Regions from separate parts of the Peribacillus sp. TH27 genome, predicted to be linked through region 2. Evidence: predicted binding sites of a transcription regulator. Region 2 holds the regulator's gene; the other holds the start of a gene.
What was found. The regulator CtsR, encoded in region 2, represses protease genes until heat stress. The targets are predictions, from matches to a motif close to ATGGTCAATAAAGGTCAAACA.
Positions count from the first base shown of each region.

Region 1 (7,986 bases), 480 kb from region 2:
AGATAGGAAATCGTCGGCAGTGCAGCTTTGATTCTCGTATCATCCGAAATCTTTCCGTCCTGCATCGGAACGTTGAAATCAACACGGCAAAATACGCGTTTCCCCTTTAATTCAATATCTCTAATCGACTTTTTATTCATAATCCAAGAACCCCCTTAGATATTGTTAACATATTTTTGATTCTTTTAGTCAAAAAGGGAGAGGGTAAATATCCCAACTCCCCTTTTCTCTTTTTCATTATAGTCGGTTTCCAGGAAATTATCCAAAAACAAGAAATGTAAACGCTTGACTGTTTAATGACTTACTAATAATATCATCTTCTGCCAAGTTTTTTTAGAGGTGTTATTAAAAAAACCTCACCTTGGTGAGGTTTTTTTAATATTCTAATTACAATCCTTTTTTAGCCAAATAGTCGATTAAATCTACAACACGGCTAGAATATCCTGTTTCATTATCATACCAAGATAATACTTTTACCATGTTTCCTTCCATTACCATCGTGGAAAGAGCATCAATTGTAGAAGATGATGCGTTACCGTTATAGTCTCCTGATACTAGAGGAAGTTCGCTGTAATCAAGAATTCCTTTTAGTTCTCCTTCTGATGCCTTTTTAAATGCTGCATTTACTTCTTCAGCTGTTACATCTTTTTCAAGCTCTGCAACAAGGTCGACTACAGATACGTTTGGAGTAGGTACACGCATTGCCATACCATTCAATTTCCCTTTAAGTTCAGGAAGTACAAGTGCAACAGCTTTTGCTGCCCCAGTTGTTGTAGGAATGATATTTTCAGCCGCTGCACGTGCTCGACGATAATCTTTATGAGGCAAATCAAGGATTTGCTGATCATTTGTATAAGAGTGAACTGTAGTCATCATACCGCGTTTAATTCCGAATTGTTCATGAAGCACTTTAGCAAATGGAGCTAAACAGTTCGTCGTACAAGAAGCATTTGAAATAACGTGGTGGTTTTCTGCATCATATTTGTCTTCGTTTACACCCATAACGATCGTGATATCTTCATCAGATGCAGGAGCTGAAATAATAACTTTTTTCGCGCCAGCTTCTAAATGTTTAGCAGCATCGGAACGTTTTGTAAAACGTCCTGTAGATTCTACAACTACTTCTACTCCTAGTTCTCCCCATGCTAACTGTGCAGGATCACGTTCAGCCAATACTTTAACTTTATGGCCATCAACAACTAAGTAATCCCCATCCACTGTTACTTTTTCATTAAGAGAGCCATGAATTGAATCATATTGCAGAAGGTGCGCTAACATATTAGCATCTGTTAAGTCGTTAATAGCTACAATATCTACCTCAGGATTACTCAATGCTGCCCGAAATACATTACGTCCAATACGTCCAAAACCATTAATTCCAACTTTTACTGTCATGAAAAATTCCTCCTTTTAAGTTCGCAAATATATTAAGGGGTATAATTCCCCTGAATTAACTCTTGTGCTGCCGCTTCATCCGTGATTAAAACCGTCGATGAAGGTGCGCCTTTCATATATGAACGGATTGCTTTTGCTTTAGTTTTCCCACCTGCTACAGTAATCACTCGCTTTTCAGGGCTAAGATCATCTAATTGAATGCCGACAGTCAAAACTTTATGAACAACTTTTCCGTTTTCATCGTAATAATAACCGAATGCTTCTCCTACAGCATTTCCATCAATCAGCTTCTTTAGCATTTCTGGTGTAGAATTTCTTCTTTTAGCCATTGCCAAAGCATCACCAATTCCATGGATAATCATATCGGCTGACTTGATTTGGGAAATAACTTCTTTAATTGCAGGTTCTTTCATAAAGGAAGCATATACCTCACCGCTTAATTGATCAGGTACATATAACACTCGGTACGAGGCATGCGTCTTATGTGCCATTTTCTCTACAATGGTATTAGCTTGATTCTGTACAGCTTCACCAATTCCGCCGCGAGCAGGGACAAATGTCAATTTCCTTGACGCTGCATCAGGTGACAAAGAATTAGCTACTTCGGCCATTGTTGATCCACCTGTAACAGCAATGGTATTCTTTGATTCCCACTCTTGTTTCATACGGTTTGCACATGCTTTGCCCAATTCTTTTTTTACCCATGGAATTTCATCACAATTACCAGAGACTATGATGACTTCATCAACTTGTAATATGTCCTGCAACTTCCGTTCCATTATGTCTATACCCATTACTTCACGCATTATTCCTTCTAACTTATCCAGGATCTCCATCCCTTCATCAGTGAGAGTCATTCCAGAACTGAATATATTTATCAGGTTCTGACTTTTCAGAAAATCAACCTCACCTCTTAGCGTCCGCTCCGTCAAATTAAGGCTAACTGCCAGACTTCGCCTTCCAACTGGCTGCATCATTTTGATATAACGCAGGATATCATATCTTTTTTGCATAACCATAAGGAAATCAGGTAATAATTTTCTTTGTACCTCGAGTAATGTACGCATGTTTAAAACTCCTAAAAGTTAAAGTTGGACACTTTATGTCCCGTATAGTCATTTAATGTCCCACTTAAAACAAAAAAATATTCCTGCTACATATTTTATTCTAGCAGGAACGGAATGTTTCTTCAAATGATTTGAAAAATTATTTTTCCACAAGCCTATTTAAAGCTGATTTATCAACATTTCCGAATTGAATTATATTACCTTTCCATTCTATAACAGGAATCATAAGCCCGAACTTTTCAAGTAAAGCATCATCAGAATAGATATCAATTTCCGTATATACTATACCTGATTCAAATTTAATCTCTTCAAGAATCTGTTTGGCCTTTTCACATAATGGACATTTTTCCCTGCTGTATAAAACAAACACATTTGATTCCAAATTACTCATCCTTTTCAATCATATCTTTTTCGTTTAGATGAAGAAGGAATCCCTAATTGTTCCCGGTATTTGGCCACAGTTCGACGTGCCAGAATAATTCCATTCTCCTCTTTTAATCGTTCAGCCAAGTCCTGGTCAGAAAGCGGCTTTTGTTTATTTTCACTATTGATCGCTGCCTGGAGGCTTTTTTTTGCTTGCATGCCCGACATATCTTCATCAAGGCCGACAGATTGTAAAGAAGTAGTGAAAAATATCCGCATCTCTATCGTACCAAATGGTGTCTGCACGTATTTCCCTTTAACAGCCCGGCTTACTGTGGACTCATGTATGCCAAGCTCGTCGGCGATTTCTTTCATGGTCATCGGCTTTAAATAATTTAAACCGTGATGAAAGCAAGCTGGCTGTTTTTCGACTATACACTGAATAACCTTCAATATAGTCTCTTTTCTCTGTTGAATCCCTCTTGAGATCCATTGGTATTCTTGCCACTTATCCTGGATAAAACGTTGCACTCCCTGGTCCTTATGACTCTTCATTCTGTTTAAATACCCTTTATCCACATTAAGATTAGGTGTGTTACCATCATAATTCCCGACAAGCAGGATTCCGTCACGAACTTCCACGACTACATCCGGCACAATATAGGATGGTTTTTCCTGAAAAAAGAGTGAAGCAGGACGCGGATTCAATGTCTGGACATAATCAAAAACTTCTTGAATCTCCTTCATTGTAGCGCCAATTTTTTTACTTAAGTCTTTCCACCGCTTTTCAGCAAAATCGAGGAAATGGTTTTCTATGATCGATTCTGCCAGCAGATTCACACCTTCTGCTTTTACCTGAAGTAAAAGACATTCTTGAAGATTCCTCGCTGCAAGCCCATGCGGCTCGAGTTGCTGTAAAAGTCGTAGGCTCTCTTCTAAAACGACTGAAGATATCCCCGGAACACATATATCTTCCAGCTGGATTCGCAAGTAACCGTTTTCATCAAGGTTATGAATTAAGAGCAACATCGCCTTCTGCTGCTCACCAGAAAGTTGCTGGTGATTCACTTGCGACATGACATGCTGTTCAAGTGAAAGGGTATCTTCACTGATTTGTTCAATCCAATAATTAGCATCATACGTATTTTTAAGAGTTCGTTTACCCTTTTTCCGGTCAAGGGTTGGCTGAAACAAAGCAGATGTTGGCTGATCTAGGGACAGTAATGGATTTTCCACCATTTTATTTTCTAAAAAAGCGGAAAGCTCTTGTGCGGAGTACTGCAACAATGTAATAGCTTGCATCAGCTCCTGGGTCATTGCCATTTTTAATGTTTGCTGTTGAAAAAGTCCTGCTTTCATATTCATACTCATCGATTCATCCCTCCCCTATTTCATTTTACATTATCAGGAGAAAATTCTACACAAAAACCCATGAAAACGCTTACGTTTTTTTCTGAATAGTGTATTTGTTTTAAATACTATATGTCAGGAATGCGATTTTCACAACTACTTTTATTGAGAAATCAACATTTTCTAAGGGTAATGACTATTTTTTTCCAAAATAGGGTGATATTACAGGATTCGGTGGAAATTTACGGAAATCGATTAAATTCATCAAAAATCGCTAGGAGCCGTCGGATGCCTTCACTTAAAAATAACAAATAAAAAATCCCCCACTTAATTAAGCAGGAGATTGGTAATGCCCTCGGCAGGAATCGAACCTGCATTTCAAGCTTCGGAGGCTTGCGTTCTATCCGTTGCACTACGAGGGCGAAATAGAAGATCATTTACTATATTTTTTCGACAGACTTCATTATATGATAGAATGCCTTCCTTTGCAAGGGTTATCAGGTTTAAAACTTCGGCTTTTGGGTATTATGGGTAATGTGGAAATTCATCCCTGTGCGGCATAATTATAAATAAATTTAATTCGGAAGGAGACTTAGCTAGAAAATTGTCGAACAAATTATCAATTATAGGGTTTGTTTTGTTTGACCTAAATTGACCAAAAAGTGTATCATACATACATAAAGAATTTAAATGATTCTCTTAATCGAAGGAGGAAATGAACATGAATTTAATTCCTACAGTTATCGAACAAACAAGTCGTGGGGAGCGTGCCTACGATATTTATTCCCGTTTATTAAAAGACCGGATCATTATGCTTGGAAGCGCAATTGATGACAATGTTTCCAATTCTATTGTTGCTCAATTACTATTTTTAGAAGCAGAAAATCCTGAAAAAGATATTACTTTATATATCAACAGCCCAGGTGGAAGCATCACATCTGGTATGGCTATCTACGATACAATGCAATATATTAAACCAAATGTATCAACTGTATGTATTGGTATGGCTGCTTCTATGGGTGCATTCCTATTGGCTGCTGGTGAAAAAGGCAAACGTTATGCCCTGCCAAACAGTGAAGTCATGATTCACCAACCACTTGGAGGAGCTCAAGGTCAAGCAACGGAAATTGAAATTGCAGCACGCCGTATCCTTCACTTGAAAGACAAATTAAACCAAATCCTAGCAGAACGTACTGGACAACCTATAGAAGTCCTTCAAAGAGATACAGAACGCGATAACTTCATGACCTCTGAAAGAGCTCTTGAATATGGCTTGATTGACAAAGTCATCACTCGTAGCAATCTTGAAGATAAAAAAGACAAATAATAAAACTAAAGGACTCGAAAGTAGCATAAAGCGACTTTTGAGTCCTTTTTCTTTTATGTGAAAACTTTAAGAGGATGCTTGTCGGCACCCTCTTATTTTATCCTTCTTGCTGTACGAATTCTTCTAATGCCTCTATTGCTTCTTTTTCATCACGGCCTTCAACAATAAGCTTGACGGACACGCCAGAGCTAATGGCAAGACTCATTAATCCCATAATACTTTTTGCATTCACTTTTTTTCCTTCTTTTTCAAGGAAAACATCTGAATGAAAGCGGTTAGCTTCTTGAACAAAAAGAGCAGCCGGTCGTGCTTGTAAACCTGTTTTTAGTCGTACTTCTACTTGTTTTTCCACCATCTTGATCTCCCCTGTTAGCTTTATTTTTTCGCAGCAATAGCTTCTCCTCCACGGAGTCTATCAGCTATTTCATCAATTTTTCGCAACCGATGATTAATCCCCGACTTACTGATGTTTCCTCCTGATACCATTTCTCCAAGTTCCTTTAATGTTATATCCTGAAATGCTATCCTTAGCTCCGCAATTTCCCGAAGCTTATCTGGTAAAATATTTAATCCTACCGTATCCTCAATGTAATGGATATTTTCAACCTGACGCAATGAGGCCCCAATCGTTTTGTTCAAATTAGCTGTTTCACAATTCACAAGGCGATTTACGGAATTACGCATATCACGGACAATTCTTACATCCTCAAACCTTAATAAAGCTGAATGAGCTCCCACAATACTTAAAAACTCTGCAATTTTTTCGGCTTCTTTTAAATAAATGATATACCCTTTTTTACGTTCTAGCGTCTTAGCCTTTAAACCAAACTTATTCATTAGCTCACAAAGCGCATCATTGTGCTCTTTATAAAGTGAGAAAATCTCAAGATGATAGGAAGACGTTTCCGGATTATTGACCGAACCTCCCGCAAGAAATGCACCTCTTAGATATGAACGCTTACAACATTTTTTCCCAACAATAGTATCGGATATAGCATGGAGAATTTCAAAGCCCTCGCCTAAAATTTCTAAATCGGTTAAAATCCGCTGCCCTCCAGATGACATCCTGACAATATAAACATTATTCTTTTTAAGCTTCATCTTTTTACGAACCAGCAGCTCGACCTGGACCTCATAACTTTTTTTCAACAGCGTGTAAATCCGTCTGGCAATCGCTGCATTTTCAGTTTGAATATCCACAACAAGCTTCCGATTAGAAAATGAAAGGGATCCATTCATCCGGATAAGTGCACACAATTCTGCTTTTCCGCAACAATCCTTTCCTTCCAATGTAGTAAGCTCTTTTTTTGTTTCTGAAGCAAAAGACATCCATTTCACCCCCAATCGAACGCAGGTAATCTCTTTTTATTAGTCAAAAAGCAGTATCCACTTATATCTACGGAACTATATGACTTTTCGTTTCATTTACCAGCATATTATAAAGCAAATCTGCCACTTTTTTTGTGTCATGGCGTATTACATTACCTTCATAGCTAAAAATGCGTTCTTGTATGATTTCAAGACCCATTCTTTTTAAACTTTCCACATCGTACACAACCGGTTTGGCATATTCAGCTTTATAACGTTCCTGAATTTCAGACGGTATTTCCTCATTATTAACAAGTATCCTGTCAATATATGCATTTCCCATATGATCATATATAGCTTTTATATGATCGCTTGCGCTATAATCCAGCGTCTCGCCTGCTTGTGTCATTAAATTGCAAATGTACACTTTCTTCGCCTTAGAGCGGCCTACTTCTTCACCAAGACCTGGAACAAGTAGATTAGGCAGAATGCTAGTGTATAAGCTTCCTGGACCGATGACGATAAGATCTGCCTGCTTGATTTCTTGGAGAGTTTCACTTAGCGGCTTTATATGTTGGGGCGACAGAAATACTTTTTTTATTTTCTTTCCTGAAAAGGGGATTTTGGATTCTCCAGTAACAATCGATCCATCATCCATTTCCGCTTGGAGAACCACACTTTGGTTGGCAGCTGGCAGTACTTTACCCCGGACATTCAAGAATTTACTCATTTCCTGGATTGCATGGACGAAATCTCCCGTTAATGAGGTCATAGCAGCGAGAATCAGATTCCCCAACGAATGCCCGGACAACTCATTTTTACTCTGAAAGCGATGCTGAAACATTTGCTCAACAAGAGGCTCTACATCTGACAATGCAGCAAGAACGTTACGAATATCACCAGGTGCGGGGATATCCATGTCCTCACGAAGGCGCCCTGAACTTCCACCATCATCAGCTACCGTAACGATTGCTGTTATATCCACTGGATGCTTCTTTAATCCTCTTAATAAAACCGGAAGGCCGGTTCCCCCTCCAATGATCACAACTTTAGGCCGGTTCTTTTTATTTAACATCTTTTACTTTCCCCTTACTTTTTTCGATATCTCGATGAGACACCTGAACCCTGTAATCCTTTTGGAAGTAGTTCGAAATATACTCAGTCAATGCTACAGAA
Region 1 covers NZ_JAEKEV010000002.1:3,515,254-3,523,239, reverse strand. Annotated here, with positions in the region: gene JFU24_RS18260 (phosphoglycerate kinase) at 1-140, opposite strand, end outside; gene gap (type I glyceraldehyde-3-phosphate dehydrogenase) at 388-1,395, opposite strand; gene JFU24_RS18250 (sugar-binding transcriptional regulator) at 1,428-2,462, opposite strand; gene JFU24_RS18245 (glutaredoxin family protein) at 2,602-2,844, opposite strand; gene rpoN (RNA polymerase factor sigma-54) at 2,859-4,196, opposite strand; tRNA gene JFU24_RS18235 (tRNA-Arg) at 4,526-4,597, opposite strand; gene clpP (ATP-dependent Clp endopeptidase proteolytic subunit ClpP) at 4,897-5,502, shown strand; gene JFU24_RS18225 (HPr family phosphocarrier protein) at 5,600-5,857, opposite strand; gene whiA (DNA-binding protein WhiA) at 5,878-6,831, opposite strand; gene JFU24_RS18215 (gluconeogenesis factor YvcK family protein) at 6,899-7,885, opposite strand; gene rapZ (RNase adapter RapZ) at 7,875-7,986, opposite strand, start outside.
Region 1: the regulator CtsR is predicted to act here: its motif matches at 4,814-4,834, upstream of clpP (ATP-dependent Clp endopeptidase proteolytic subunit ClpP).

Region 2 (7,986 bases):
CTTGGTAGAGCACTTGGTTTGGGACCAAGGGGTCGCAGGTTCGAATCCTGTCTTCCCGACCATTGATTTTTGGGGCCTTAGCTCAGCTGGGAGAGCGCCTGCCTTGCACGCAGGAGGTCAGCGGTTCGATCCCGCTAGGCTCCACCAAAAAAAACTTGACAAGCTAAACAAGCTTTGATATGATGTAAAAGTTGATTCTTTAAAGGAATCAAATATTGCTCTTTGAAAACTGAACAAAACAAAGCGCCAACGTTAAATTTTAAGTGAGCACACACTATCAAAAAAGCAAAATGAGCAAGTCAAACATTTCTTCGGAGAGTTTGATCCTGGCTCAGGACGAACGCTGGCGGCGTGCCTAATACATGCAAGTCGAGCGAATCGATGGGAGCTTGCTCCCTGAGATTAGCGGCGGACGGGTGAGTAACACGTGGGCAACCTGCCTATAAGACTGGGATAACTTCGGGAAACCGGAGCTAATACCGGATACGTTCTTTTCTCGCATGAGAGAAGATGGAAAGACGGCCTCTAGCTGTCACTTATAGATGGGCCCGCGGCGCATTAGCTAGTTGGTGAGGTAATGGCTCACCAAGGCGACGATGCGTAGCCGACCTGAGAGGGTGATCGGCCACACTGGGACTGAGACACGGCCCAGACTCCTACGGGAGGCGACAGTAGGGAATCTTCCGCAATGGACGAAAGTCTGACGGAGCAACGCCGCGTGAACGAAGAAGGCCTTCGGGTCGTAAAGTTCTGTTGTTAGGGAAGAACAAGTACCAGAGTAACTGCTGGTACCTTGACGGTACCTAACCAGAAAGCCACGGCTAACTACGTGCCAGCAGACTCGCGGTAATACGTAGGTGGCAAGCGTTGTCCGGAATTATTGGGCGTAAAGCGCGCGCAGGTGGTTCCTTAAGTCTGATGTGAAAGCCCACGGCTCAACCGTGGAGGGTCATTGGAAACTGGGGAACTTGAGTGCAGAAGAGGAAAGTGGAATTCCAAGTGTAGCGGTGAAATGCGTAGAGATTTGGAGGAACACCAGTGGCGAAGGCGACTTTCTGGTCTGTAACTGACACTGAGGCGCGAAAGCGTGGGGAGCAAACAGGATTAGATACCCTGGTAGTCCACGCCGTAAACGATGAGTGCTAAGTGTTAGAGGGTTTCCGCCCTTTAGTGCTGCAGCTAACGCATTAAGCACTCCGCCTGGGGAGTACGGCCGCAAGGCTGAAACTCAAAGGAATTGACGGGGGCCCGCACAAGCGGTGGAGCATGTGGTTTAATTCGAAGCAACGCGAAGAACCTTACCAGGTCTTGACATCCTCTGACAACCCTAGAGATAGGGCGTTCCCCTTCGGGGGACAGAGTGACAGGTGGTGCATGGTTGTCGTCAGCTCGTGTCGTGAGATGTTGGGTTAAGTCCCGCAACGAGCGCAACCCTTGATCTTAGTTGCCAGCATTCAGTTGGGCACTCTAAGGTGACTGCCGGTGACAAACCGGAGGAAGGTGGGGATGACGTCAAATCATCATGCCCCTTATGACCTGGGCTACACACGTGCTACAATGGATGGTACAAAGGGCTGCAAACCTGCGAAGGTAAGCGAATCCCATAAAGCCATTCTCAGTTCGGATTGTAGGCTGCAACTCGCCTACATGAAGCCGGAATCGCTAGTAATCGCGGATCAGCATGCCGCGGTGAATACGTTCCCGGGCCTTGTACACACCGCCCGTCACACCACGAGAGTTTGTAACACCCGAAGTCGGTGAGGTAACCTTTATGGAGCCAGCCGCCTAAGGTGGGACAGATGATTGGGGTGAAGTCGTAACAAGGTAGCCGTATCGGAAGGTGCGGCTGGATCACCTCCTTTCTAAGGATAAATACGAGAGCGCTTTTGTTTTGTTCAGTTTTGAATGAGTAATTCATTCAGATACGAAAGATCTCATCACGTTGTGATGAAGTTTTTTCTTCTTTGTTCCTTGAAAACTAGATAATAGATAGAAGGCAATTAATTTTTTCAAAGCATCAGTAAGATCTTTTTAACGGTTAAGTTAGAAAGGGCGCACGGTGGATGCCTTGGCACTAGGAGCCGATGAAGGACGGGACTAACACCGATATGCTTCGGGGAGCTGTAAGTAAGCTTTGATCCGGAGATTTCCGAATGGGGAAACCCACTGTTCGTAATGGAACAGTATCTTTACCTGAATACATAGGGTACTGAAGGCAGACCCGGGGAACTGAAACATCTAAGTACCCGGAGGAAGAGAAAGCAAATGCGATTTCCTGAGTAGCGGCGAGCGAAACGGAATTAGCCCAAACCAAGAGGCTTGCCTCTTGGGGTTGTAGGACACTCAACATGGAGTTACAAAGGAACGGGGTAAATGAAGTGATCTGGAAAGGTCCGTCAAAGAAGGTAAAAACCCTGTAGTTGAAACTTCGTTCCCTCCTGAGTGGATCCTGAGTACGGCGGGACACGAGAAATCCCGTCGGAAGCAGGGAGGACCATCTCCCAAGGCTAAATACTACCTAGTGACCGATAGTGAACCAGTACCGTGAGGGAAAGGTGAAAAGCACCCCGGAAGGGGAGTGAAATAGATCCTGAAACCGTGTGCCTACAAGTAGTCAAAGCCCGTTAATGGGTAATGGCGTGCCTTTTGTAGAATGAACCGGCGAGTTACGATTTCATGCGAGGTTAAGTTGATAAGACGGAGCCGCGACTGAAAGCGAGTCTGAATAGGGCGAATGAGTATGAGGTCGTAGACCCGAAACCAGGTGATCTACCCATGTCCAGGGTGAAGTTCAGGTAACACTGAATGGAGGCCCGAACCCACGCACGTTGAAAAGTGCGGGGATGAGGTGTGGGTAGCGGAGAAATTCCAATCGAACCTGGAGATAGCTGGTTCTCTCCGAAATAGCTTTAGGGCTAGCCTCAAGATGAGAGTATTGGAGGTAGAGCACTGATTGGACTAGGGGCCCCCAACGGGTTACCGAATTCAGTCAAACTCCGAATGCCAAATACTTATTCTTGGGAGTCAGACTGCGAGTGATAAGATCCGTAGTCGAAAGGGAAACAGCCCAGACCACCAGCTAAGGTCCCAAAGTATACGTTAAGTGGAAAAGGATGTGGAGTTGCTTAGACAACCAGGATGTTGGCTCAGAAGCAGCCATCATTTAAAGAGTGCGTAATAGCTCACTGGTCGAGTGACTCCGCGCCGAAAATGTACCGGGGCTAAACGTATCACCGAAGCTGTGGATTGACACCGTATGGTGTCGATGGTAGGAGAGCGTTCTAAGGGCGTTGAAGTCAGACCGGAAGGACTGGTGGAGCGCTTAGAAGTGAGAATGCCGGTATGAGTAGCGAAAGAAGGGTGAGAATCCCTTCCACCGAATGCCTAAGGTTTCCTGAGGAAGGCTCGTCCGCTCAGGGTTAGTCGGGACCTAAGCCGAGGCCGAAAGGCGTAGGCGATGGACAACAGGTTGATATTCCTGTACCACCTATACATCGTTTGAACGATGGGGGGACGCAGAAGGATAGGGTAAGCGCGCTGTTGGATATGCGCGTCCAAGCAGTTAGGCCGGAAACGAGGCAAATCCCGTTTCCATTAAGGCGGAGCTGTGATGGCGAGGGAAATATAGTACCGAAGTTCCTGATTCCACGCTGCCAAGAAAAGCCTCTAGTGAGATGTAAGGTGCCCGTACCGCAAACCGACACAGGTAGGCGAGGAGAGAATCCTAAGGTGTGCGAGAGAACTCTCGTTAAGGAACTCGGCAAAATGACCCCGTAACTTCGGGAGAAGGGGTGCTTTTTAGGGTGAATAGCCCGGAAAAGCCGCAGTGAATAGGCCCAGGCGACTGTTTAGCAAAAACACAGGTCTCTGCGAAGCCGCAAGGCGAAGTATAGGGGCTGACACCTGCCCGGTGCTGGAAGGTTAAGGGGAGAGGTTAGCGCAAGCGAAGCTTTGAACCGAAGCCCCAGTAAACGGCGGCCGTAACTATAACGGTCCTAAGGTAGCGAAATTCCTTGTCGGGTAAGTTCCGACCCGCACGAAAGGTGTAACGATCTGGGCACTGTCTCAACGAGAGACTCGGTGAAATTATAGTACCTGTGAAGATGCAGGTTACCCGCGACAGGACGGAAAGACCCCGTGGAGCTTTACTGCAGCCTGATATTGAATTTTGGTACAGCTTGTACAGGATAGGTAGGAGCCTGAGAAGCCGGAGCGCTAGCTTCGGTGGAGGCGTTGGTGGGATACTACCCTGGCTGTATTGAAATTCTAACCCGCGCCCCTTATCGGGGTGGGAGACAGTGTCAGGTGGGCAGTTTGACTGGGGCGGTCGCCTCCTAAAGAGTAACGGAGGCGCCCAAAGGTTCCCTCAGAATGGTTGGAAATCATTCGTAGAGTGTAAAGGCACAAGGGAGCTTGACTGCGAGACCTACAAGTCGAGCAGGGACGAAAGTCGGGCTTAGTGATCCGGTGGTTCCGCATGGAAGGGCCATCGCTCAACGGATAAAAGCTACCCCGGGGATAACAGGCTTATCTCCCCCAAGAGTCCACATCGACGGGGAGGTTTGGCACCTCGATGTCGGCTCATCGCATCCTGGGGCTGTAGTCGGTCCCAAGGGTTGGGCTGTTCGCCCATTAAAGCGGTACGCGAGCTGGGTTCAGAACGTCGTGAGACAGTTCGGTCCCTATCCGTCGCGGGCGCAGGAAATTTGAGAGGAGCTGTCCTTAGTACGAGAGGACCGGGATGGACGCACCGCTGGTGTACCAGTTGTCTTGCCAAAGGCATAGCTGGGTAGCTACGTGCGGACGGGATAAGTGCTGAAAGCATCTAAGCATGAAGCCCCCCTCGAGATGAGATTTCCCATAGCGCAAGCTAGTAAGATCCCTGAAAGATGATCAGGTTGATAGGTCAGAGGTGGAAGCGTGGCGACATGTGGAGCTGACTGATACTAATAGATCGAGGACTTAACCACGCTTTAAAAAATGAAATACCTTCTTATTATCTAGTTTTGAAGGAACAACGTTCCTTTATTGTTTGGTGGCGATAGCGAAGAGGTCACACCCGTTCCCATTCCGAACACGGCAGTTAAGCTCTTCAGCGCCGATGGTAGTTGGGGGTTTCCCCCTGTGAGAGTAGGACGCCGCCAAGCCATTCAAAAAGATCAGCCATCCTTGGCTGGTCTTTTTTCTTTTACAAATAGATAGCGATTTAAAGATCAGCAAAGATGTTGGTCTTCTTTGTATTTGACCAGGTGTTTGGATTCGGCAGGAGAATTAATACACGTAATAGAATATTCTATTATAAAATAGGTTTTGTGTTTAACTGTTTAGGGTATTTAAGTAAGATATTTAAATTTTAGTGTGCATTAGGGTATGTAAGTACATATAATTTGGAGAAAATGGATAATACATTTAAATGAGTGCATTTAAGTTGCAAAATGCATTTTTCCTTGTATAATAATAGTCAAATATAGTCAAAGTCAGATTGGAGGAGGCTGAGTGAGAAACATATCTGATATTATCGAAACTTATTTGAAACAAGTACTAGAAATAAGTCAGAAAGATATCTTAGAAATTAAAAGAAGTGAAATAGCAGATAAATTTCAGTGTGTTCCTTCTCAAATCAATTACGTAATTAATACCAGGTTTACAATCGAAAGAGGTTATGTTGTAGAGAGTAAGCGTGGAGGCGGCGGTTATATACGGATCATGAAAGTGAAATCGCAGGATTACGTGCATCTTATTAACCAATTATTGTCCCTTATTGGTTCTAGGGTAACTCAATCGATGGCTGAAGGTGTTATTTCTCGGCTTATGAGTGAAGAAGTTATAAATGAAAGAGAAGCCAAGATCATGATGAGCGTCATTGATAGATCGGTGATTTATATAGATTTACCCGACCGAGATGAGCTTAGGGCAAGGATTTTAACTGCGATGCTTACAACTTTAAAATATAAATAAAACTGGCAGAGGTGATGAACATGATTTGCCAAGAATGTCATCAAAGACCTGCTACCCTGCACTTCACCAAGATCATTAATGGAAAAAAAACCGAGGTTATGATTTGTGAGAAATGTGCTCAGGAAAAAGGTGAAATGGCTATGGTTGCAGGAGGACATGGTTTTTCAATAAATAATTTATTAGCAGGATTGTTGAATATGGAGTCGAATATTCAACAGACGAAGGCAAATGCATTTCCTAAGACAGAAGAGAAGCGCTGCCCTCATTGTCACCGATCCTATAAAGAGTTTGTCCACCTTGGTAAATTTGGATGTGCTGAATGTTATAAAACTTTCAATGATCAATTAAATCCGATTTTAAAGAGGGTTCATAGCGGCAACATTGCACATATAGGTAAAATTCCAAAAAGGATTGGTGGCACCATTTATCTTCGAAAACAAATTTCAGATTTGAAAGAGGTTTTAAAGGTTCACATCAATCAAGAGGAATTTGAGAAAGCAGCAGAAGTAAGAGATAAGGTTCGTTCCCTTGAAAAAAGGTATGAAGCACAAGAGGGAGGCGACGAATTATGAGTTTAGAAAAGTTTGTAGAAAACGCCTTGAGTTCCTGGATGAGTGCCGAAGGGCCTGAAATTGATATTGTATTAAGTTCTAGAATTCGGTTGGCCAGGAATTTCAAAGATTTCACCTTTCCTACCTCCTTTTCTAACGAAGAAGCTAAAGAAATCATTGAATTAGTAAAAAAAAGAATTGAAGAGGAAGTTACCCCGGAGATTGGCAAACTTGAACTTCTAGAGATTGACCAAATCCAACCACTAGAAAAGCGTGTTCTCGTTGAAAAGCATTTAATCAGTCCTCATTTAGTTGATGAATCAGCAAAAGGTGCTTGTCTTCTCTCAGAAAATGAAGAAATAAGTATCATGATCAATGAAGAGGATCATCTCCGTATTCAGTGTTTAATGTCTGGGCTGCAGCTAAAAGAAACGTTAAAGCTCGCAAATGTTCTTGACGATTGGATTGAAGAATCCATAGACTATGCATATGATGAAGAAAGAGGATACTTAACTAGTTGTCCAACTAATGTGGGAACAGGATTAAGGGCTTCGGTCATGATGCATCTGCCGGGCCTAGTCCTTACACAGCAGATGAATCAAATTATACCGGCTATCAATCAATTAGGGTTGGTAGTTCGAGGGATTTATGGAGAGGGCAGTCAAGCGTTAGGGAATATCTTTCAAATCTCTAATCAAATTACTCTCGGAAAGTCTGAAAGAGACATCGTTGAAGATCTAACGAGTGTAGTTCAACAAATCATTGCCCAGGAAAGGTCAGCAAGGGATGCATTAGTGAAGACCTCTCACATACAATTAGAAGATAGAGTTTACCGTTCTTATGGGATTTTGTCTAATGCTCGAGTCATTGAGACTAAGGAAGCAACTACCTGTATCTCCGATGTTAGGTTAGGTATAGATCTTGGGTATATAAAAAATATTTCTAAAAGCATCTTAAATGAGTTGATGATATTAACTCAGTCAGGATTTTTACAAAAATACGCAGGTGGCCCATTAAGATCCCATGAAAGGGATATCCGTAGAGCAGCACTCATTCGAGAACGCTTAAACTTCACGGAAACTTCCTCCTCATAGAGGTTAATTACCTCTGAGTGAGTACCTATATTCATGTAATAAATGTAGTGCAATGAAGCCTCTGCCGTTACTTAGAGTAGCTTTACTCAAAACGAAAATTCTTAAGGAGGAATTCCCTATGATGTTTGGTCGTTTTACTGAAAGAGCCCAGAAAGTATTAGCATTAGCCCAAGAAGAAGCAATCCGCTTAGGACATAATAATATTGGTACAGAACATATTTTGTTAGGCCTGGTTCGAGAAGGCGATGGTATTGCAGCTAAAGCGTTATATGCTCTTGGTTTAGGAGCGGAAAAAATCCAGAAAGAAGTAGAAAACCTGATTGGCCGTGGACAGGATACTGCCCAAACAATACACTATACCCCAAGAGCTAAAAAAGTCATTG
Region 2 covers NZ_JAEKEV010000002.1:3,032,870-3,040,855, reverse strand. Annotated here, with positions in the region: tRNA gene JFU24_RS15955 (tRNA-Pro) at 1-62, shown strand, start outside; tRNA gene JFU24_RS15950 (tRNA-Ala) at 72-147, shown strand; rRNA gene JFU24_RS15945 (16S ribosomal RNA) at 309-1,862, shown strand; rRNA gene JFU24_RS15940 (23S ribosomal RNA) at 2,037-4,970, shown strand; rRNA gene rrf (5S ribosomal RNA) at 5,032-5,147, shown strand; gene JFU24_RS15930 (CtsR family transcriptional regulator) at 5,497-5,958, shown strand; gene JFU24_RS15925 (UvrB/UvrC motif-containing protein) at 5,979-6,530, shown strand; gene JFU24_RS15920 (protein arginine kinase) at 6,527-7,603, shown strand; gene clpC (ATP-dependent protease ATP-binding subunit ClpC) at 7,722-7,986, shown strand, end outside.